DNA from 2 places in the Arthrobacter sp. TE12232 genome. Region 1 is predicted to be linked to the other one. Evidence: riboswitches for the same ligand, from Rfam matches in the RefSeq annotation. Region 1 holds a riboswitch; the other holds the start of a gene.

Region 1 (7,185 bases):
TCGGTGGCAACGAGGACGTCCACCTTGTTGTTACGGAAGGCGCGCAGCGCCTGTTCGCGGGCGCCCTGGCCGAGGTCGCCGTGGATCGCGGCAGCCGCGAAACCGCGGTCCACGAGTTCCTCGGCCACCTTGGCAGCGGTGCGCTTGGTCTTGGTGAAGATGATGGTGCGGCCGCGTCCGCGGGCCTGCAGGATCCGGGCAACAACTTCGACCTTGTCCATGCTGTGGGCGCGGTAGATCAGCTGGCGGATGTCGCGCTTGGTCAGGCCTTCGTCGTCCGGGTCCGCGGCGCGGATGTGGGTCGGCTGGGTCATGTAGCGGCGGGCCATGGCGATGACCGGGCCGGGCATCGTGGCCGAGAACAGGAGCGTCTGGCGGACCGCGGGGGTACCGGCGATCAGGGTTTCGACGTCCGGCAAGAATCCGAGGTCCAGCATTTCGTCGGCCTCGTCGAGGATGACGATCCTGACGTTCTTCAGGCTCAGGTGCTTCTGCTTGTAGAGGTCGATCAGGCGGCCGGGGGTGCCGACGACGATCTCGACGCCGTTCTGCAGGGCATCGACCTGCGGCTCGTAGGCGCGGCCGCCGTAGATGGTGGCGATACGGGCGTTGCGCTTCTTGGCCGCGTTCTCGAGGTCCTTGGCTACCTGGACGGCGAGTTCGCGGGTGGGCACGATCACGAGGGCCTGCGGGGCGCCGGGCACGGCCAGCTTGTCGAAGCCGGCGTCGTCGCGGCCAACGACGCGCTGCAGCGCCGGGATGCCGAAGCCGAGGGTCTTGCCCGTGCCGGTCTTGGCCTGGCCGATGATGTCGTGTCCGGCCAGGGCGACCGGCAGCGTCATTGCCTGGATCGGGAAGGGGTGGGTGATGCCGGCGTCGGCCAAGGACTCCACGATGTCCGCGCGGACGTTGTAATCGGCGAACGTCTTTTCGGCAATCTCGTGCGGCTTTTCGTCCGAAATGATGGTTTCTTCGGGCTCGATGGTCTCCGTGCCCGACTCATCGGTCAGAAGCTGGTGCGTGTGCAATTCACTCACAGGTGAGTTTCCTTATTCATTTTGGGCTGCGCTGCTTGCTCAACGGGGCCGGCCGTGGCCGTTCCGGAGCACGCTCAGGCGCGCAAGCAATTCCAGTGGAAGCCGATCGCGGGCTATCTAAATGCTGGCACTGGGGACCAGCGGGTGTATCTCAAGATCGCGTAGGGGCGGGCTTGTTGAATTCGAAAATCATGGAAATCAACGACCGGGCATCCATATCTACCTCTCCAGTCTAGCTGTACGAGACCCGGATCCTCGACTGGAGGCGCGATCGCGCCGCAGAGGGGGCCCGGCGGCGGTCCGTCAGCCGACCAGCTCCAGCCGGATTTCGCGTGTGGCGATGTCCGAGGACACCACCCGGACCCGGACCTGGGTGCCCGGTTCGAGCTCGCCGGGGCACCTTGCGGTCACCGCGGGCTCGGCGATCTGCACGATTCCGGACGGGCCGTTCCCGTTACCGTTGGACTTGCCGCCGTTCCCGTTGGTGCCGCTGCCGCTGGCGCTCTTTGCCGGTCTGGAGCCGGAGATCACGACGGCGTCGAACTCCTGGCCGACGTGGTTGACGAGCAGCGCTGCTTCCACGGTGTCCAGTGCGAGCCGCTCCAGTCGTGCGGCCAGCTGGTCCGAGGTGGCCATGATGGCCGGGAGGGACGGCAGGGCTTCCCGGGCCCAGGACGGAACCTCGGTGCCGTTGCTCAAGGCCTCGCAGATCACCAGCACGAAACGGTCGATCAGCCGCCGCAGCGGCGCGGTGGAGTGGGCGTAGGCCGCGCCGATGGCGGACTGCACGGCGGCCTGCGGCACTGTGCCGTCGAAGGGCGTGTAGCCGGCCCCGCGGAAGAGCATGCCGGCCGAGTGCACGATGGCCAGCTGGCGGGGATCCGTGGGGTCGAGGGTCCGCAGGTACTCGCCGTAGGGCGTTTCGCCGTCCCAGGGCTTGCCGAGAGCGTGAGTCTGGCGGTGGAAGTGCCGCAGCGACGCCTCGTCCGGGGCTGGCATGGTGCGCAGGATGCCGACCTTGCCCTGGAGCATCAGCCCGGCCGCCGCCATCCCGGTCATGAGGGAAATCTGGGCGTTCCAGTCCTCCACCGGAAGCGGCGGGGCCGCCACGATCCGGTAGCCGCCGTCGGGCAGTTGTTGGATCTCCTGTTCCGGCATGTTCAGGCTCGCGCCGCCGCGGAGGCGTTCCAGCTCCACGCGCTTGGTGCCCACCTCCTTCAGCAGCTGCAGCAGGGGCGTTGCGGTGCCGGCGTCGAGCTCGGCCTGGACACCCTTGTAGCTGAGCTTCGCGCGGCTGCGGACCTGGGCCCGGCGCACCAGCACCGAGGTCACCTCCGCCGCGGCGTCGAGTTCGAACTCCCAGACGAATGCCGCGCACAGCTGCCCGGCGAGCAGGCTACCGGCAGCCTCGCTGATGACCTCCGGATGCAGCGGGATCCGCCCGTCCGGGGTGTAGAAGGTCTGGCCGCGGCGGCGGGTCTCGGCGTCGAGCGCCCCGCCCGGCGCGACGAAGGACGGGACATCGGCGATGGCGTAAAGCACGTTGTAGCCCTCGCCGTTGCGCTCGATATACAGCGCCTGGTCGAGGTCGGTGGAGGACGCCGGATCGATCGTCACGAACTCGACATGGGTGAAGTCCAGGTCCGGCAGCTTGTGCTCGGCCACCGCCGCCTGCGCGTCGCGCAGCACGTCCTCGGGGAACGGACCGGGCAGTTCCAGCGTGGTGCGCAACGCCTTGAGAGCCCCGGCAAGCTGGTTCTGCTGCTCGTGGATACTCGGGGTCAGGCGATGATGGGACACGAAAATCAGGTTAGCCCGATTTCCGCTATTAGTCTTGGATTATGAGCCCAATCCCGGACGATCCTGCCCGCTACAACAGCTTCCTCACGGATCTGCTGGGAGTCATGGCGTACGGGGAGCTTTCGGCCTTCGAACGGCTGTCCTCGGACGCCCGCTATTCACCCACGCTGCATGACCGTGCGGTGCTGGGCAGGATCGCGGTAGTCGAGTTCCAGCACTACGAACTCGTCCGGGCCCGGCTCGAGGCCATGGGCCTGGACACGGAGGCCGCCATGCTGCCGTTCCAGCCGTCCGTGGACCACTTCCATGAGCGCACACGCCCGGCGGACTGGTACGAATCCCTCATGAAGGCCTACGTGATCGACACCGTCTCCGCGGACTTCTACCGTGCCGTCGCCAGGCACGTCGACACCGCGACCCGGGAACTGATCGAGCAGATCCAGTCCGCCGAGGAGGCCACGGCCGTGCTGCAGGAGCGGCTCAAGGCGGCCCTGGCCGATGACCCCCGGCTGGCGTCGCGCCTGGCGCTGTGGGCCAGGCGCCTGCTGGGCGAGGCACTGACCCAAGCCCAGCGGGTCAGTCTCGAACACGCCTTCCTCGGCGGGCTCTCAGGCCTGGACGACGCCGGCGCCAGGGAACTGGTCAGGGCTCTGACGGCCGAACTCGCCACAAACCACTCGCGCCGGATGGCCGCGCTGGGACTGGCGGGGTAGCTCCGCCGCCGGGGCGGAAACCCGAACGGAACCTGTTCAGGAATCGGCGGCATCCAGCGCCGCCAGCAGTGCGCCGGCTGCGTGGGCCGGATCATCGGCGTCGGTGATTGCCCGGACCACGACGATCCGGCGGGCACCGGCGTCGACTACCTGCTCAACATTGCCGAGGTCGATGCCGCCGATCGCAAACCACGGCAACAAGCTTTCGACCCGGCCGTCGACCGTGCCGGCTCCCTCCCCATCCGCCCGGCCGGTCGCCTCGGCGGCGTAACGCACCAGGTCGAGGCCGACGGCGGCGCGTCCAGGCTTGGTGGGAGTGGCCCACACGGGTCCCACGCAGAAGTAGTCGAGTCCCTTGCGGCCGGGGGAGGACGCAATGGCGGCGTCCACCTGCTCCGGGCTGTGGGTGGACAATCCGACTATGGTTTTCTTGCCGAGGAGGCCGCGGGCGGCGTCGAGCGAAATATCCTTCTGCCCGATATGGAACACCGGAGCCCCGGACAAAGAGGCGATGTCCGCCCGGTCATTGACGGCCCAGAGCCGTCCGTGCCGCTGCGCTGCGGCGTGCAGGACCTCCAGGAGCTCCAGTTCCTCGGCCGCCTCAAGCGACTTGTCGCGCAGCTGGATGATGTCCACCCCGCCGGCGAATGCGGCGTCCACAAAGTCCTCGAAGTCGCCGCGGTCCTGCCGGGCGTCGGTGCACAAGTAGAGGCGGGCGGTGGTGTGGAGGGAGTCCTGGCTCATGACACCAGCCTAGTTCCTCTAAACTGGGCGCATACCGCGGGAGCCCGCAGCGGCCACGTCATCGCTGCACGGCTGAGAGGGCGTCAGAGCCGACCGCTTGACCTGATCCGGCTAGTACCGGCGTAGGGAAGGAATTTTTTATGGGCACAAGAACCAGCCGTGAAGCCGAAGCCGCAGATGACGCCGCCTACCGGGTTTGTGACACGGGCCCGGGTTCCGCAGAGGACCTCACCGCACAGGACACATCCGCACAGGACGTCGCTGTTGACGTTGCGGTGATCGGCGGCGGGGTGATCGGCCACGGCATCGCGTTCGAGGCCAGCCGTGCGGGCCGGTCCGTGGTGTTGATCGATGACGCGCCCGGCAGCGGGGCCAGCTGGGCCGCCGCCGGAATGCTGGCCCCCGTCAGCGAACTGCACTATCAGGAAGAACAGCTCCTGGAACTGATGCTCGAGTCCTCCCGGCTGTGGCCCGACTTCGTGGCCGGGATCGATGCCGGTGCCGGGATCGACGCCGATGCCAGTGCCGCCAGCGGCCCGGGATCCCGGGCAGGGTCCAGTACCGGCTACCTGACGACGCCGACCCTCGCCGTCGGTGCCGATGCGGCGGACCGGCGCGCGCTCGCGGACCTGAGGGAAGTCCAGCAGGACTCCGGCCTCACCGTGGAGCCCCTGACCGTGCGCGAGGCACGCAGCCGGGAACCTTTGCTCAGCCCCGGTATCTCGTGCGCATTCGATATCCCGGCCGACCACCAGGTGGACCCCCGCATGCTGATTGCCCGGCTCACCAGGCTGCTCGACGCGGAGGGCCGCTGCAGATTCGTCCGTCGGCGCGCGGCGGGGCTGCTGTGGGAGGACGGACGCGTCGCCGGTGTCCGGCTCGCGGGCGGCGGTTCCGTGCGGGCCGCGGAAACCGTGGTCGCCAACGGGCTCGGCGCCCCCGACCTTGACGGGCTGCCCGCTGGACTGAAACTCCCGCTGCGGCCGGTCTACGGCGACATCCTTCGGCTCCGCGTGCCCGCGCACCTGCAACCACTGCTTACGGCCACCGTGCGTGGCATGGTGCGCGGGGTGCCGGTGTATATCGTCCCGCGGCAGGACGGCACTGTGGTGATCGGCGCCACCCAACGCGAAGACGGCCCGTCGGATCCGCACGCTGTTTCCGCCGGCGGCGTCTACCAGCTGCTCCGAGACGCTCAGCAGCTGGTGCCCGCTGTAGCCGAGCTGGAACTACTCGAAGCCACGGCGCGCGCCCGCCCCGGCACACCGGACAACGCCCCGATGCTGGGGCGCGTCTCGCGCCCGGAAGGCGGGGACGTCCCGGGCCTCATCATCGCCACGGGATTCTTCCGGCACGGCGTCCTGCTGACCCCGGCAGCCGCCGTCGTCTGTCGTCAGCTCATGGACGGTATGCCGGACCCGCGCTGGGCCGGGTTCCGCCCCGACCGTTTCTCCCGCACCCCGGATGCGTCCGGGGACAGCCCCAACAAGGAAGCAGCATGAACATCAGACTGAACGGAACGGAGCAGAGCGTCGCCGACGGCGCCTCCGTCAGCACACTCGTCAGCCAGCTCACGGGCCGGAGCATCGGCCCCGACGGCCGGGCTGCCGACGGGCAGAAGCTCGGTGTCGCGGTGGCCCGCAACGCTGAAGTGGTGCCCCGCAGCCAGTGGCACGCCACCGCGCTCGCCGACGGCGACGACGTCGAACTTGTTACGGCAGTCCAGGGAGGATGACCAGCATGAACGAAACGACTCTTGCAGGATCGCCGGCCCGGCCGGCTGCCGGGGCCCTCGCCGATCCGTTCGTGGTGGACGGCGTGACGCTCGGATCCCGGCTTATCATGGGCACCGGCGGTGCGCCGAGCCTGGACGGGCTGGGCGCGGCGCTTTTGGCTTCCGGGACGGAATTGACCACCGTGGCGATGCGCCGCTATTCACCGGCGGAAACGGGATCGCTGTTCCAGCTGCTCGTGGACCACAACATCCGAGTGCTGCCGAACACAGCCGGTTGCTTCACCGCCAAGGACGCCGTACTCACCGCCGAACTGGCCCGCGAGGCCCTGGAGACGGACTGGGTCAAGCTCGAAGTCATTGCCGACGAGCACACCCTGCTGCCGGACGCGGTCGAGCTCGTGGACGCAACTGAGCAGCTGGTGGCCCGCGGCTTCAAGGTCTTCGCGTACACCAACGATGACCCCGTGCTGGCCCTGCGGCTCGAAAACCTCGGGGCGACGGCGGTGATGCCGCTGGGTGCCCCGATCGGGACCGGCCTGGGCATCCTGAACCCGCACAACATCGAGCTGATCGTCTCGCGGGCGTCCGTGCCCGTGGTGCTCGATGCCGGAATCGGCACGGCCTCGGACGCGGCCCTGGCGATGGAACTTGGCTGCGACGCCGTGCTGCTGGCCACGGCCGTGACCCGTGCCCAGAATCCCGCGCTCATGGGGGAGGCCTTCAAACACGCCGTCATCGCCGGCAGGCTGGCGAAAGCGGCCGGCAGGATCCCGCGGCGCGAACACGCGCTGGCGTCCTCGGCGATGGAAGGCCGGGCCGAGTTCCTGTAACGTCTGCGTTCCTCTGAAAGGCCGGTGAGGCTGGCAGGTCTGACCTGGTTCCGCCAGCAGGACCGCTTCATCACAGATCCTCATCACCAGGCGGAGCCTTGCATCGCCCATCGGCGCCTGTCATCGCCGATATGCGCCTTGCAGGCCCGTGGCCGGCGAGGGAAGCCATAGCCCCTACGGCGTCCGCGAGGAACTCCGATGAGTCTGCGTCGAACTGCCGGGATACTGCCCCCGTTGCCAGGAACGCGCAGGGACAAACAGCGAACACCGACCTATGAGAGAACGACTACTAGTCGGGGCGGAAGTATTTGTTGCGTCGGGGTTTT
Region 2 (7,185 bases), 500 kb from region 1:
GCGGCGCGGGCCAGGACCCGGGAGTAGCCGTTGAGGTAAATGGCGTCCTGGGCCAGGTAGTAGGCGAACTCGTGCTCGGGCAGGGTGCCGTCGGCGAGTCCGCGGATGAAGTCCAGGGCATAGATGGCGTCGAGATCGGCCGCGGCGCCATCGCGCAGGGCCGCGGCGAACTCGCCCTCCGCGGGGGTCTCCGCCGGCCCCTGGCTGTGCTGGCTGTGCTGAGAGCTCGTGCGGTCCTGCACGTGATGGAAGTGATGGACCGGGCCGTTGCCGGTGCCGACGTCCAGGGCCGAGGCTTCGCGGAGCGCACCCAGCAGCCACGGCTTGACCTCCCGCAGTGCGGCTTCCCAGTTCCCCACCCGCGCCTGCACCGTGGCCATGGCCGAGGACAGGGAGCAGCCGGTGCCGTGGCTGTTGCGGGTGGCGATCCGCTCCCCCGGCACCACCACGGTCTCCTGCCCCAGCAGCCCTACGGTGTTGACCAGCGCATCCGGGCAGCCGTCCCCGGCAATATCCCCGGCACCATCCCCGCCGGGGAGGTGTCCGCCCTTGACCAGGACGGTGGTGCCGCTCAGGGCGGCCAGGCGCTTGCCCTGCTCCAGGGCTTCCGCCCAGTCTGCCGCGACGGGTTCCTTAAGCAGGATGGCCAGCTCGGCAAGATTCGGCGTGATGAGGTCCGCCAGCGGCAGGAGGGCTTGCAGTGCGGCCTCGGCGGATTCCTTCAGGAGCCGGTCGCCGCTGGTGGCCACCATTACCGGGTCCAGGACCACGACGGCGGGTCGCACCTTTTCCAGCCAGGTGCGGACGGCGTCGATTACCGCGGCGTCACCCAGCATGCCGATTTTCAAGGCGTCGATGCCGATGTCGTCGCTGATGGCGTCCAGCTGCGCCGTGAGGAACTCTGCCGGAGGAACGTGGACGGCGCGCACGCCCCGGGTGTTTTGCGCCGTCAGGGCCGTGATGGCGGCCATGCCGTAGCCGCCGTTCGCAGCGATGCTCTTCAAGTCCGCTTGGATTCCTGCGCCGCCGGATGGGTCCGAGCCGGCGATGGCCAGCACCCGGGGAATGCGCAGCGGCGCAGACGGCGCGGAGGGCAGAAAATTGGGAGGTAGAAAAGCGTCGGGCAGAAATTCAGACGGATTCACTGTTGCGGACAAGTCAGACATCCCTTCGCCGGTGCTAACCGGACAGGTTCAACGGGTCTGGATCTCAGCCGGCCCGATGCGCGGCACCCCGTGTCAGTGGTCAAGCCTAGCCGCTGTCCCGGCGCTGCCCTGTTAACGGCGAAGCGGGCCCGGGCCGGAGCGGACGTATTGTTACGCCCGCTCCGGCCCGAACCCGCAATTTACACTTCAGCCGGATCAGTGGCGGAAGGGGTCAGCCGTAAAGGACTACAGCTCCGATGCCGGCACGCCGACTCCGAGGATGATCGGCTCGTTGCCGGCCGGGATGGCCGGCCTTGCCGCCGCGGGTGCCTTGGCCTCGTGAACCGAGCCGGCGGCGGCTGGCCGTGTTGCCTCGCGGTGCTCCACGGAGGTCTCGTTGGCTGCACCCTGGGCGCGGCTGGCGCTCCGGTTGCGGCGGCCGCGGCGGCCACGCGTCGTCGTGGTCTCCGCTGTCCGTGCAGCCGGTGCCTCGACGCGCGCAGGCTCGGGTGCCGTGGCTTGAGTCTCGTGCTGGGCCTGGGTGGCCGCCTGCCTGTTGGCCTGCGCCTCAGCCTCGCCCAGGTTGGCGAAGGCCTCGGTCAGCAGGTCCAGGGTCAGGGACGGCTCCGGCGTGCCCTCGGCGTGCTCGACGAACGGCAGGGCCACCTGCTCACCGCCGAACGTCAGCACAGCCGCCGGACGGCCTGCTGCCTCTTCCGTGGCGGCAAGCTTCGTGACGGCGTCGACGGCGGCCTGGCGGGCCCCGGCGTCGCTGGCAGCGGCCGCTTCACCGTCGTGCAGGTGCGCGGCGTGGGCCGCGGCGGCGACCTTTGCCAGCGCGGCACGGGTGGCTTCAGCCTTGGCGTGGCTTTCGGCCTCGGTGGGCTCGGCGTGGACGGCGGCCGGTGCGGACGGTGCGGACTCCGGGCCCTGGCCCCGGCCGCGGCGACGGCTCTTGCGTTCGGTGCGGGCGGCAGGCTGGGCCTCGGCGCGCGGGACGTAGTGCTCGGCAGCGACCGTGTTGGCCCTGCGGTGCTCGACGGGTTCGTCGTGGGTGACGATGCCGCGGCCCGCGCAGGCTTCACACTGTTCGCCGAAGACTTCCAGCAGCCCGGTGCCCATCCGCTTGCGGGTCATCTGCACGAGGCCCAGCGAGGTCACCTCCGCCACCTGGTGTTTGGTGCGGTCCCGGCCCAGGCACTCCACCATGCGGCGCAGCACAAGGTCGCGGTTGGATTCGAGCACCATGTCGATGAAGTCGATCACGATGATGCCGCCGATGTCGCGCAGCCGCAGCTGCCGGACGACTTCCTCGGCCGCTTCCAGGTTGTTCTTGGTGACGGTTTCTTCGAGGTTGCCGCCGGAGCCGGTGAACTTGCCGGTGTTGACGTCCACCACGGTCATGGCCTCGGTGCGGTCGATCACGAGGGACCCGCCGGAGGGCAGGAAGACCTTCCGGTCCAGGGCCTTGTGGATCTGCTCGTCGATGCGCCAGGCCGCGAAGATGTCCGTGTCCTTGGTCCACTTCTCGAGCCGGCCCACGAGGTCAGGCGCCACGTAGGTCACGTAGGCCTCGATGGTGTCCCAGGCTTCCTCGCCGGAGACGATCAGCTTGGAGAAGTCCTCGTTGAAGACGTCGCGGACCACCTTGATGGTGAGGTCGGGTTCGCCGTAGAGCAGCTCGGGGGCGAGGATCTTCGTGGAGGTCGACTGGCTCTCGATGCCTTCCCACTGCGCGCGGAGCCGGTTGATGTCGTGCGTCAGCTCTTCCTCCGACGCCCCTTCGGCCGCGGTGCGGACAATGACGCCCGCGTCCTCGGGCAGGCGGTCCTTGAGGATCCGCTTGAGGCGGTTGCGTTCGACGTCGGGCAGCTTGCGGGAGATGCCGGTCATGGAACCGCCGGGCACGTACACGAGGTAGCGGCCGGGCAGCGAGATCTGGCTGGTGAGCCGGGCACCCTTGTGGCCGACCGGGTCCTTGGTGACCTGGACCAGGACGGAGTCGCCGGACTTGAGCGCGTTTTCGATCCGGCGCTGCTTGCCTTCGAGGTTCACTGCATCCCAGTTCACTTCGCCGGCGTACAGGACGGCGTTGCGGCCGCGTCCGATGTCCACGAAGGCAGCTTCCATGGAGGGCAGCACGTTCTGGACCTTGCCCAGGTAGACGTTGCCGATCAGGGAGTCCTGCTGGGTCTTGGAGACGAAGTGCTCGGCCAGGACGCCGTCTTCCAGGACGGCGATCTGGATTCTGTCGTCGCGCTGGCGGACGATCATCTGCCGGTCCACGGATTCACGGCGGGCCAGGAACTCGGCTTCGGTGATCACGGTGCGGCGGCGGCCGGTGTCGCGGGATTCGCGGCGGCGCTGCTTCTTGGCCTCGAGGCGGGTGGAACCCTTGACCGAGGTGACGCGGTTGTTGACCGGGGCTTCGCTGATGGCCCGCGGCGCGCGCACGCGGGTCACGGTGTTGGGCGGATCGTCGTCTCCCCCGCCGGTCAGTTCCAGGTCCTGGTCACCGCGACGGCGGCGGCGCCGGCGGCGCGAGGTCACGCCGTCCTCGAGCGTCCCCTCCTGGCCCTCCTCGCCCTCTTCCTCGGTGCCTTCAACGTCGATCTCGGACTCGGCGGAGGTGCGGGTGCGTCCGCGGCGGCCGCGGCTACGGCGACGACGGCGGCTGCCGGCGTCCTCGTCCTCGTCGCCTTCTTCTTCCTCGGGCTCCGCTGCTGCAGCCGCCGGGGCCGGACGCACCACGGTGCTGAGGTCCGGGGCCTGGAAGATCACGGAGGTGAGGGCACCCGGTTCCAGGAAGAGCGATGCGGCAGGGCTTTCAGCCGGCTGCTCGTCTGCCGTGACGGGCTGTGCAGCCTGTGCCTGTGTTTCGGCGGGTGCGGCGGCCGCTTCTTCGGTTGCTTCTTCGGTTTCTTCTTCCGCCGCAGCTACTGCGTGGACCTCGTCGACCTTCGGAGCGGCCTTGGCGCGGCTGGCGCGGCGCCGGACCGGCTTTTCCGCAACGGCGGACTCTGTTGATTGTGCTGTTTCGGCGGGAGCTTCCGCGGCGGCGGCGTTGGCTTCGGGTTCGTCGGCGAAGGCCGGCAGGGGCTCCGGTGCGGCAACCGGCTTGCGGGCACGGGTGCGCCGTGCGGGGGCTTTTGCCTTGGGTTCGGGGGCTGCGGCCCGTTCGGCGGCGGCGAGCGGCTCATCCGAGGCGGTTGCTGCGGCCAGGGCCGCGGCTTCGGCCACAGCTTCGGCGGCCGCCGCGGGGTCGACCTTCGCGACGGGTGCCTTGCGGCGGGTCCGGACGGCCCTCTTCGGCGCTACCGGAGCCTCTGCTTCCGCATTTACGGCTGTTTCTTGCTTTTCCTCGGCAACAACTAGTTCTTCGTTACCGGCTACAACCTGATCATTATCCATATGTGGCGACACTCCTGCCCCTGATGCGCCGCCACATTCGGCGCCCGTTGGGGCAAATATGCGTCAACACCCGCAGGCATTGACAGAAGTCAATTGGATACCCTCAGGTTCGCACCGGCAGTGGGGTGCGGCAGCCCTGGAGGGCCGGCGAGATTGTTTTGGAACCCGTTGACCTACACGCCACAACCAGGTGCCGTCCAATGGCATTGCGGGACAGCTGGAATCAGAGGATCCGCAGCTCCCTGCTCATCATTGGCGGTCTTGAAACAAAATCGCCGGACCGGAATCCGGATGTGGATCGGGTTCCAGCCACGATCATTGTCTCACAAGAGCCGTCAAAGCTGGCGTAGGCAAGGCCGGAAGTGCCCCGGCTGCGGGCCGCGACGGGACAGACAGAGGCGTTTCCCGGCGCCGTCCAGCCCGCGGCGTTACAATCGGGGCCAGAAGCACCCGATCAAAAGGACTCATATTCCATGCCCAGCATCTCCAGCACTGCCGGTGACGCGACCGCGCACCAACCGGGCTCCGGACCGGCCCCCGCGGACCGGCCCCTTCCCACCATGACCCGCGACCGGCCGTTCGCCTGGCTCCTGCTGATCACCGGCGTGATTGGCTGGCTCGCATCCGGCGCCCTGGTGCTGGAGAAGCTCGAGGTCCTGAAGAACCCCAACCACGTCACGATCTGCGACGTGAACCCATGGATCTCCTGCGGCCAGGTCATGCAGACGCCGCAGAGTTCCGTGTTCGGCTTCCCGAACATGTTCATCGGAATCGTCGCGTTCGCGGTGATCATCACCACAGCCATGGGCATCCTGGCCGGCGCCAGGTTCGCCCGCTGGTACTGGCTGGGGCTTCAGACCGGCGTGAGCCTGGGCTTCGTGTTCGTGGTCTGGCTCTGGTCCCAGGCCCTGTACTCCATCCACATCCTCTGCCCGTTCTGCATGATCGTCTGGGCCATAATGATCCCGATGTTCGTCTGGGTGACCATCCGGAACATCTCCCACGGCGTGATCGCCCTGCCCGCCGGCCCCACCAGGGTCCTGGGCGAGGCCGGCTGGATCATCACGGCGCTGCTCTACGTCGCCGTCATCGCCACGATCTTCTTCGCCTTCATCCAGGTTTTCATCGGGACCTCCGGGTATTAGGAACCGCGCCCCGGGAAAACGAGCTGACAGAAAAGGCCAATGTTCTTCGCGAACATTGGCCTTTTCTGTTACCCCGGTGCGGAGTAAACCCGGAAATGAGGGCTAGAACCAGATCTTGATCTCGCGCTCGGCGGACTCCACCGAATCCGAACCGTGGACCAGGTTCTGCTGCACGGCCAGGCCCCAGTCGCGGCCGAAGTCGCCGCGGATGGTGCCGGGCGCCGCCGTCGTCGGGTCCGTGGTGCCGGCGAGGGAACGGAAGCCCTCGATCACGCGGTGTCCCTCGAAGATCGCGGCGACAACGGGGCCGCTGAGCATGAACTCAACCAGCGGCTCGTAGAACGGCTTGCCGACGTGTTCCTCGTAGTGCTGCTCCAGCAGCTCCCGGCTCGCATCGACTTTCTTGAGCTCGGCCAGGGTGTAGCCCTTGGCTTCGATCCGGCTCAGGATGGCGCCGGACAGGTTGCGGGCGACGCCGTCGGGCTTGATCAGGACGAGGGTGCGCTCAATGCTCACAGCTGCTCCAATGTGTTGGGGTGGGGTTCGGGTCAAGTCTACGGGGTTCGGACTACGTGTTCCGGGCGTCGGCGCCGGGGGTCTGTTCCGGCCCGCTGCCCGCGGGATGGGACGCTTCCCATTCAGCCTGTTCGCGTTCCCGCTGGGCCGCCTCCCGGTCAATCCGGATGCCGGTGCGGATGCCGTACCACCAGGACACGGCGAAGAGGGCGCCGACGAGGTACATGGCGGGCTCCACGAGGCCGCCCAGGATGAGCACCAGCTGCAGGATCCAGCCCAGGGCCACTCCCCACGGTTTCGAGAGGACCGCGCAGGTCAGGACGAACACGAGGCACAGCCCGATCCCCACCGAGAAGACCAGAGCCGGCGGGAACTCGTTCCGGTGGAGCCCAAAGACGGCCAGCGTCCCGAACAGCACCACAAACGCTTCCAGCAGCAGGACCGTGGAGGCGAACATGACCTTGGTTGAACGCCGCTTTTTGGGCATGCCCGGGCGCCATTCGCGCTGGGCTTTGGTGAGTTTGGCCATCGCTTAAGCGTCCGCCTTTCCGAGCAGGATCCGGGCATCGGCAACAAGCGTGATAGACCCGGTGACCAGGACGCCGCCGGCGAGTTCGTCGTCGGCTTCGGCGCGTTCCACGGCCCATTCCAGGGCGTCGTCGAGCTTCGCGGCGACATGGATGTTGTCCTCGCCAAAGCCCAGATCCATCGCGATCTCGGCAAGGTCCTCGGCCGGGACGGCCCGGGGCGAGTTGGACTCGGTGAAGCAGTATTCGGTGGCGAGCCCGCCCAGGGATTCCTTGAGCTGGCGGAGGATCTCCTCGGCATCCTTTTCCCGCAGGACGCCGACCACCACCACGAGCTTGGTGAAGTTGAAGGCCTCGTGGATGGCCTCGGCGGAGACCCGGATGCCTTCCGGGTTGTGGGCCGCGTCCACGATGATGGTCGGCGCGGTGCGGACCACCTCG

What was found. Region 1 has a riboswitch for thiamine pyrophosphate ahead of thiO (glycine oxidase ThiO). Riboswitches for the same ligand answer to the same signal wherever they lie in the genome.
Region 2: linked by a shared signal. The riboswitch ahead of ACVWZ7_RS19265 (bifunctional hydroxymethylpyrimidine kinase/phosphomethylpyrimidine kinase) and the one ahead of thiO (glycine oxidase ThiO) in region 1 are both predicted to bind thiamine pyrophosphate.

The regions. Positions count from the first base shown of each region.
Region 1 covers NZ_JBSSFK010000001.1:3,795,274-3,802,458, forward strand. The annotation lists gene ACVWZ7_RS17015 (DEAD/DEAH box helicase) at 1-1,037, opposite strand, end outside; gene ACVWZ7_RS17020 (RNB domain-containing ribonuclease) at 1,341-2,837, opposite strand; gene ACVWZ7_RS17025 (ferritin-like fold-containing protein) at 2,879-3,550, shown strand; gene thiE (thiamine phosphate synthase) at 3,587-4,294, opposite strand; TPP riboswitch at 4,321-4,441, shown strand; gene thiO (glycine oxidase ThiO) at 4,435-5,796, shown strand; gene thiS (sulfur carrier protein ThiS) at 5,793-6,029, shown strand; gene ACVWZ7_RS17045 (thiazole synthase) at 6,035-6,859, shown strand; gene ACVWZ7_RS17050 (DUF222 domain-containing protein) at 7,149-7,185, opposite strand, start outside.
Region 2 covers NZ_JBSSFK010000001.1:4,294,136-4,301,320, reverse strand. The annotation lists gene ACVWZ7_RS19265 (bifunctional hydroxymethylpyrimidine kinase/phosphomethylpyrimidine kinase) at 1-1,166, opposite strand, end outside; TPP riboswitch at 1,149-1,246, opposite strand; gene ACVWZ7_RS19260 (Rne/Rng family ribonuclease) at 1,392-4,556, opposite strand; gene ACVWZ7_RS19255 (vitamin K epoxide reductase family protein) at 5,030-5,701, shown strand; gene ndk (nucleoside-diphosphate kinase) at 5,804-6,217, opposite strand; gene ACVWZ7_RS19245 (DUF4233 domain-containing protein) at 6,270-6,746, opposite strand; gene ACVWZ7_RS19240 (bifunctional folylpolyglutamate synthase/dihydrofolate synthase) at 6,750-7,185, opposite strand, start outside.